Regions from separate parts of the Rhodococcus sp. FG69 genome, predicted to be linked through region 1. Evidence: riboswitches for the same ligand, from Rfam matches in the RefSeq annotation. Region 1 holds a riboswitch; the other holds the start of a gene.
The links. Region 1 has a riboswitch for cyclic di-AMP ahead of ACODSO_RS08105 (transglycosylase family protein). Riboswitches for the same ligand answer to the same signal wherever they lie in the genome.

Region 1 (4,358 bases):
ACCGCTCGGACGTTCGAATCGACCATCGCACTTGCCCGCCCGGAGATCGTGATTCGCTATCGCGAGCATCTCAAGACCTCGATCGCACAGTTGCAGTCGCAGATCAAGGACGCCGAAGAAAGTGCCCGCTCGGATACTGCCGTACGGGAAAAGAAACGCGACCGCCTGGAAAACAACCTGAAAGTGGTGAAGGGCAACATCACCCGAGCCGAAGCCCTCATTGCCGAACTCACCGGAGTGGGACGATGACGGCGCAAGGAACGCAGCTCGACCCGGTTCGTGCAGGACTCGATCGCGCCCTGCACGCCCTCGCGGCACTCGGCCCGGACTTGGCCGGCCACGCCAACCGCATCGGTGCCATCCTGTGGTCACCGCCGCGGATCGTCATCGTCGGCCGACTCAAAGCCGGAAAATCGACACTGGTCAACGCGTTGATCGGCGCGAAGATCGCCGACACCGGCGCGCTCGAAGCCACCAGGGTTGTCTCGGTGTACCAAGAGGGTGCACCAGCTCGCGCCGAGGCAGTGCTCGTCGACGGTACTCGGGCACCGGTACACACCGAACGGGGCCGGATCCACGGTCTCGACATCGCGCCGCACGACATCGCCTACCTGCATCGGTGGTTGCCCTCGGCCGCGATCCGCGAGTACACCCTCGTCGACACCCCGGGTCTGGCGACGTTGACGGCCGAGAACGAAGCTCGAACCCGGCGGGTCCTCATCGACGGGTACGACCAAACTCGCACCGCGTCCGTCGACGCCGATGCCGCAGTGTTCTTGTTCGACGGGGCTCCCCGGGCGGACGAGATCGATTTCCTCCGCCAACTCGGCTTCACCCCGTTGACCACCCTGGGAGTGCTGTCGCGCGCGGACGGCTTCGGTGAAGGCGCTCTCGGAGCCCGCGATCCGCTCGCGCATGCGGGCGAGCACGCAACACGGTTGTCGGCCCAGCTCGCCGACACCGTGATGACCGTCGTTCCGATCGCAGGTCTGCTCGCCGAGACCTCGCACACCGGAGTTCTCACCGAAGCCGACGCCCGCGCCCTGCATGCCATGCACGGGATCGACCCGTTCGATCTGATCGACCTGCTCGACTCCGACGACGACGCGCTCGTCCCTCCACACGTGCGCGGCCGATTGGTCGACCTGCTCGGCGAATACGGCACGATCCACGGCCGCACCGTCGCGGCACAGGGCGCTGCAGCGCTCAACGACTGGCTCGTCGCGCATTCCGGTGTGCCGAGACTGCAGAATCTCCTTGCCTCTCATCTGGGCGCGTTCGCGGCGGTGAAACGTGCCCACCGCATCCTCGGCGAACTCGACCGCCTCGCCTACAGCCACCCCGAGCGCGAGCGCATTCGCGACATCGTCGATCACCTGCGATCCGACCCGGCCCTCCACACCGTCGTGCTGTTCGGACATCTCGAAGCGATGCTCGGCGCCGATCCGGCATCTCCGGTCACCCAGGAACTACGTCGTCTCGTCGAACACAGCACACCGGCATCGAGACTGGGCATCTCCCCCACCGCCGGGCCCGACCACGTCCGGGCAGCCGCGCAGGACAAGCTCGCCTGGGCGCACACGCAGGCCCTCGTGACCCTCACCGCTGCCGAAGATGCCGCACTGGTCGCGCTGATCCACACGTACGGAAACCTGAGCCGCTGACGGCGGGTGCCTCCGGGTCCCAAGCTGGATGCCCAGTCACTTTCGTCACTTCAGCCCCACCTGGATCATGTGACTTCTGTCACATAACGATGGGGTAACGGAAGGGCAACGCCTGAGCGTCATCGGAACTCCGACGCTGCTAGCTGCAGGTTCGTTCGTTACCCAGAATCGGGTTCGGCGATGCAGCAGTCCTGGCCGAAAATGAAACAGTTACCAAATGGTGACACTCCAGGGGAATTTCAGTACGGTCAGTGGCGGCTGAGAAACTTCGGCCGACTCCGTACCCGCAGCGCCAAACCTCGTCCCGCGGGAACGGACCCCCACAAGAACACCCAGGGGACGAGGACGGGGGACCCACACGTCCTCTCGGATAACCGGAAAGCTGTGCGAGAGCACAACTTTCCTTGGGGTGAAGCCCAACATTTCCTTCGGGAGAGTTGGGCCGGGCTACCTCTCAGCCCGAACCCGACAGCTGACCTCGCAGGCGCCAGTGGAGAGGATTTCAACTCGTATGAGCGGACGTCATCGCAAGCCGACCACCACCGGCCGCACCGTAGCCAAGGTCGCCGTAACCGGCGCGATCATGGGCACAGCAGGCTTGGCCTTCACGGGCACCGCCAGTGCTGCCCCTGATTCCGACTGGGACCGACTCGCACAGTGCGAGGCCGGCGGCAACTGGGGCATCAACACCGGCAACGGCTTCCAGGGCGGCCTGCAGTTCTCGCCGAGCACCTGGACCTCGCACGGCGGCGGGCAGTACGCCGCCTCTGCCAACCAGGCCAGCCGCGAAGAACAGATCGCAGTCGCCGAGAAGGTGCTCGCATCGCAGGGCTGGGGCGCATGGCCTTCCTGCTCGTCGAGCCTCGGACTCAGCAGCTCGCCTTCCGAGCGCAGTGTCCCGGCATCGCCGAAGTCTGCTCCCGAGGCACCGAAGCTTCCCGACCTCACCAGCATCCCGACGGTCGACGGCACCGCCGAGGTCATCGACGGCATCACGGGCGCGGTGCAGACCATCACCAACGACCCGCAGATCGCCACGCTGATCAAGGACGCGACCCAGGGAATTCAGCTCGATCCCCAGCTGGTCGAGTTCTACCAGGCCAACAAGGCATTCCTGCCTCAGTAAAGCGTCACACTCGACGAAGAAGGCCCCCGATCACTCGGGGGCCTTCTTCGTTGTGGAGAAGCCTGAGGTGTGGAGCAGGTAGTTCTAGCGATTGACGACGGTCACGGGGTGGGCATACGGCAACTGGTCCACGGGCAGCGGGAACTCGGTGTCCTCGCCGTAAGGAGACAAGCCTCCCGAGCGTGAGGAGGCCAACTCACTCACCGCGTGGTCGCCGCGTGCGGTTTCCGGCCAGCCTGGATCGACGTAGGGCTTCTTCGACTTGTTCACCATGCGCCTATTTTGACACCTGCGCTGCGGCATCCGCCAGCCCAGGTCACTAATCTGATAAGCGATGACCGAAACAGCAGCGCCACCGGACCTCGCCACCTGGTTGAAGTCCCGTACCGATACCGAACTCGTCGGCACCCTCACGCTGCGCCCGGACCTGACCGTGCCGCCGCCGTCGACGATCGCTGTGCTCGCCGGACGAGCCGAGCAACGGGCCTCGATCCTCCGGAGCGCCGACACGCTGGACACCCTTGCACTGACCATTCTCGAGCTGCTCGCCATCGAGGGCGCCCACGAGATGCCAGTGCCGCGCTCGCAACTCGACGCTGCCATCGACAAGCGAGCAAGCGCCAAGGCAGTCGAGAAGGCACTGTCGGCGCTTCGCGAGCGTGCACTGGTCTGGGGCACCCGCTCGCTCCGGATGACGCCTGCTGCTCGCGATGCGGTGCCATGGCGGATCGGGCGCATCCTCGATTCCACCGAGGTCCTGACCCCGGAGCGCATCACCGAGGCGCTGGCCGAAATCGACGACAGCTCGCGCAAGCTGCTCTCTACGCTTGCCCGCTCGTCGCCCACCGGGCGCACCCGCGACGCCGCCCCGGGCACCTCACCCGACCGGCCCGTCCAGAAGCTCTTGCGGGCAGGCCTGTTGATCTGGCTCGACGAGCAGACCGTCGAACTTCCCGCTCAGGTCGGCCAGGCGTTGCGCGGCGAACCGATCTCGGACCCCACGTCGATGACACCGCCGAAGCCACAGGCGACCAAGAACTCTCTCGCCGACGTCAACGCGACTGCCGCAGGCGAAGCGCTCGAATTGATACGGCACTGTGCAGCGGTCATCGATGCGCTGGCGGTCAGCCCGGCTCCAGCCCTGAAAGCCGGTGGTCTCGGCGTCCGCGAAGCGAAGCGCATCAGCAAGGCCACCGGCCTCGACGAGGCGCAGGTGAGCCTTCTCCTCGAACTGCTGGCGGGCGCATCGTTGATCGCGAGCGGCACTCCCGATCCCGTGCCGTCGAACGATTCCGGCGACGACTACTGGGCACCGACCGTCGCAGTCGATTCCTGGATCACTGCAACTCCCGCCGCACGCTGGCACGCGATCGCATCGGCATGGCTCGATCTCCAGCGGGCGCCATGGTTGATCGGCATGCGCGATCCCACCGACAAACCCGTCGCCGCGCTGTCCGAGGAAGTGCGCTCTCCCGCCGCACCTCGCGATCGTCGAACCATCCTCGAATATCTGGCCGAGCTCAGTTCGGGTACGGCAACGACCCCGACCGACGTCTCGCGGGGACTGG
Region 2 (4,358 bases), on a different contig from region 1:
GTGGTGGGCTCCGTGTCCGTCACCGGATCGGTACTGCACGCCGACAGTCCGAGCAGAACGCTCAGTACAACGACGGCCAGGCGCGCCCAACGAGGCTTCTCAGCAGAGCGCTCACCGCGGATCGACAGCACCGAGTGTCAGTAGCGACGCGCGCCGTAGTACGGGAACGACGCCATGGACTGCACCTTCACCGGCACCCCGAAGGTCGATGCGTGGAGTACGTTGCCGTTGCCCGCGTACAACCCGACGTGGGACGCATCCGGGTAGAACAACACGACATCGCCCGGCTGGAGATCCTTCTGATCGATCGGTGTTCCGCCGGATGCCTGCGCCTGGCTCGATCTCGGAAGTGTCTTACCGACTTGCTTGTACGCCCACACGACGAGGCCGGAACAATCGAATCCATCGGGACCTGTCGCACCCCATACATAGGGCTTCCCGACCTGGGTCAGACCAGCCTGCAACGCTCCGGATCCCGAACCGGGAATGAGGTTCGACAAGATCTTGGACAGGTCGAAGCCCGGGGGCAACGGCGATCCCGCGAGGTCGGCCTGCTCGGAGCTGGACAGCGCGTTGAAACTCGCAATGACCTCCGCCATCTGCCCCTGCAGTTCGCTCTGCTTCGCCTGGAGGCCGTCGCTGACGACCTTGGCTTGTTCGGCAGCAATCCGGGCGGTCTCCGCTGCGGTGCGTGCTGCGTCCTCGGCGGCAGCGGCATCAGCTGTGGCCTGCTTGAACTGCTGCACCTGGCGAGCGGTTTCCGCCGAGATGATGTCGAGAGCCGACATCTGGTCGAGCAACTGCTGAGGTGAATCGCTGACCATGACGGCAAACAGTCGATTGGTGCGCCCACCCTGATAGTTGACGTTGGCGACTTTGTCGACAGCAGGCTTCAGTTCCGCGAGTGCAGCCTGCGCGCGCGTAAGGGCGTCCTGGTGCGAACCGACGGCGGCTTCGGCGTCCCGTTGCGCTGCTGTCTTCGCGTCCAGATCGATCTGGGCGTTGTGCATTGCCTCGGTGGTCTGCTCCGACTCACGGGACAGATCGGCCAGACGCGTCTGAGCATCGGACGAATTGTCGACGCCCGGCTGCGCGTTGGCCGGGATAGTCGGACCGACCACGAGACACGCCGCTAGCACTGCGGCTGCGAGAACGCTCCGCTTGGAGCGGGTGACGCGCTTGACTGTCGGTGTCGCCACGAGAAAGTGTGTCTCCGTTCTTGCTGTTGAACCGGCCAAGTGATCAGCGCAACCGGATGGACACGATCGAACTGCACCGGTGGAACGAACTTCGTCGCCCAGCCACCCGGCTGGGCGACGATAACGTCTGGAAAACAAACCCTACCCATGAGTAGGGCCTGTCGGGGAGAAATCGAGTCGTAGAACTCGGACATTTCTCGACGATCCGGCGGCTTTGCTGGACCGACGGACTCGGCTAGGTTACGGAACGGTATCGCGAGAGTCCATTCGAGTGAGTGACGACCGACCATCTCGGCCCAAAACGACCAACAGCATCAGGCGCGCCGAAGACGGCTGCAACCTGATGCTGTCGGAAGGGGTCGATCATGGAGATCAGTAGCGACGCGCTCCATCGGAGGGCATCGAAGACACGGGAGCGACCTTCACAGGAACGCCCGATGTCGATGCATGGATGACGTTGCCGTTGCCTGCATAGATTCCGGAGTGCGAACCGCCGTAGAAGGACACGACGTCGCCCGGCTGCAGGTCCGACATGGACACTGGAGTACCGGCGGCGGCCTGGTCGTAGCTGGTACGAGGAAGGCTGATTCCGGCCTGCTTGTAGGCCCACTGGACGAGACCCGAGCAATCGAACGAACTCGGACCCGCTGCGCCGTAGACGTACGGCGCACCGATCTTCGACTCAGCGGCCTGTACGGCCTTGGCTGCCGGCGTCACCTGAGGTGCCACGGGGGCAGGCGCGCCTGGCATGCCCGGGATCTCGGCAGGCAGCGGAGGAAGACCTGGGATTTCCGGAACCTCGAAAGTGCCGATTCCGGGGATGGTGATGGGAGCCGCCATTGCGGGGGCAGCGGGTAGAACGACCGCACCCGCGGCGATCGCACCTGCTACGAGAATTCGACGCATCTGACGGGTTGAAGTATGTGACGCCACGAGAAGGGGTTGCTCCGTTTCTTCCGTTCATCCGCCGACCGAGTTAGCTGACGGGTTCGGGCTGGGAAGATCAGCCCTACCCGCGTCGTCGCTTTCGCGATTCGGCGGGATTCACCCCAATAAAAATCGGGTTCCCGGTACGGGTGCTCTTGCGTGCATCCCGATTAGGCGGTGCCCTGCGACGCCACTCCGGTTTGGACTGGCGAGACTCCGCAAGGTCTCAGGAAGGTTACGAAATGGCATACCCCCGTGTCGACCCCAACGCGCCGACGAGTCGGGTCAAGTGCGATTCCGTGCTAGATCGCGCGGCGATCGCCCGCGGGGTCACGATGCGATAACGACCCATCGCCGGAGGGCTCCTCACCGTCCGTCACGAGACGCAGACGCGGTACGAGACCACCCTCTGCAAGGATGCCCATCGCACCCAATTCCTCCTGGTCGAGGGCAATTCGAGGCGGCCCCGAACTGACGGGCACACCATCCCTCGTGGGCAATCCCGGAGCCCCGAGGAGGACCGTCACAACACAGTCGGCGCACGAGATGTCGCGCACCCTGCAATCACCGCAATCGACGATCATGTGATCCTCGTCTCTTTCGTAGGTCAGCTCGCGTTTTCGGTCGCTCGTCCCGAACCTAACGGCACACTCCGACACATTTCCCTCAGCGGTCCACCGACGCTCATCACGCCGGCTTCCTGTCGGTATGCGGCGCTACCGTCCTGGGTTGTGAGCCTGCCGATCCAACTGAGCTTCGACGAACTCGACACTCCGTTGCACGAAACGACGTTCGTCGTGGTCGACCTCGAGACCACGGGGGGCAGCGCCGATACCGAGGCGATCACCGAGATCGGCGCAGTCAAGGTCAGAGGCGGTCAAGTCATCGGCGAGTTCGCGACACTGATCGATCCGGGCCGATCGATCCCCCCGTACATCGTGGAGTTGACCGGTATCACCAGCGCGATGGTCATCGGCGCTCCGCGGATCGAACGCGTACTGCCAGGCTTCCTGGAATTCGCCCGCGGTTCGGTTCTCGTTGCCCACAACGCACGGTTCGACACCGGGTTTCTCCGGGCAGCGGCCTCTCGACTGGACATCGCCTGGCCCAAGTTTCAGGTGCTGTGCACCGTCAAACTTGCCCGACGCGTGCTCACTCGCGACGAAGCACCGTCCGTCAAATTGTCCGCCCTCTCGTCCCTCTTCCAGGTGAGCACCCAACCGACGCACCGGGCACTCGACGACGCCAGAGCCACCGTCGATGTGCTGCACGCTCTCATCGAGCGTGTGGGCAACCAGGGCGTACACAGCTACGCAGAGCTCGTCGACTACCTGCCGACCGTGTCCGCCGGACAGCGCGCCAAACGTTCGCTCGCGGCCCAGCTACCCCGTACCCCTGGCGTGTACCTCTTCAAAGGTCCCGGAAACGAGGTTCTGTACGTCGGCACCTCCAACAACCTTCAGCGGCGAGTTCGCAACTACTTCACCGGGTCGGAGACCCGCGGCCGCATGAAGGAGATGGTGGGCCTTGCGGTCGCTGTCGATCACGTCGAATGTGCACACGCTCTCGAAGCCGGCGTCCGAGAACTCAGGCTCCTCTGTGCCCACATTCCGCCGTACAACCGACGATCGAAGTTCCCCAAAAAAGGATGGTGGATCACGACGACATCCGAGGCGTTTCCGCGCCTGTCGGTGGTACGAACACCAGCACCGGACTCGATCGGCCCGTTTGCTGTTCGCGCCGATGCTGCCGACGCAGCCGCCCTCATTGCCGAGTTCTATGCCATCCGCACATGTACGCGTCGGATTCCGAGATCTGCGGTGCACGATTGCGAGCCGACAGCGGTCGGCGGGTGTGCGGCTGCCAGCGCCGAGGCGATCTCACTAGAGCAGTACGCGCCGGTGCCCGCGCGTTTCCATGCCCTCGCCCGCGGGAACGACGCCAGTGCCCTCGACGCAATCAGAGACAGAGTCACCGCGCTCGCCGATGCCCACCTCTTCGAATCGGCAGCACGGCTACGCGATCGGCTCGCCGTTCTGGCCGATGTGTTGCGGCGGCTGCACCGTCTCCACGCTATCGCTGCCATTGCCGAACTCGTCGTCGCACGGAGAGCCGCTGACGGCGGGTGGGAACTCGCGGTCGTGCGATACGGCAGGCTCGCTGCGGCGGCGACCACATCACGCCGTGTCCACCCTATGCCGGTCGTGGAGGCCATCGTCGCCGCTGCGGAGA

Region 2: another riboswitch for cyclic di-AMP. It lies ahead of ACODSO_RS20165 (C40 family peptidase); the one in region 1 lies ahead of ACODSO_RS08105 (transglycosylase family protein).

What each region holds. Positions count from the first base shown of each region.
Region 1 is NZ_JBMDIX010000007.1:136,938-141,295, reverse strand. It holds gene ACODSO_RS08115 (dynamin family protein) at 1-249, shown strand, start outside; gene ACODSO_RS08110 (dynamin family protein) at 246-1,664, shown strand; cyclic di-AMP (ydaO/yuaA leader) riboswitch at 1,984-2,167, shown strand; gene ACODSO_RS08105 (transglycosylase family protein) at 2,176-2,790, shown strand; gene ACODSO_RS08100 (hypothetical protein) at 2,875-3,063, opposite strand; gene ACODSO_RS08095 (helicase-associated domain-containing protein) at 3,125-4,358, shown strand, end outside.
Region 2 is NZ_JBMDIX010000028.1:23,746-28,103, reverse strand. It holds gene ACODSO_RS20175 (hypothetical protein) at 1-131, opposite strand, end outside; gene ACODSO_RS20170 (C40 family peptidase) at 138-1,199, opposite strand; gene ACODSO_RS20165 (C40 family peptidase) at 1,572-2,105, opposite strand; cyclic di-AMP (ydaO/yuaA leader) riboswitch at 2,149-2,313, opposite strand; gene ACODSO_RS20160 (hypothetical protein) at 2,429-2,608, opposite strand; gene ACODSO_RS20155 (DEDD exonuclease domain-containing protein) at 2,858-4,358, shown strand, end outside.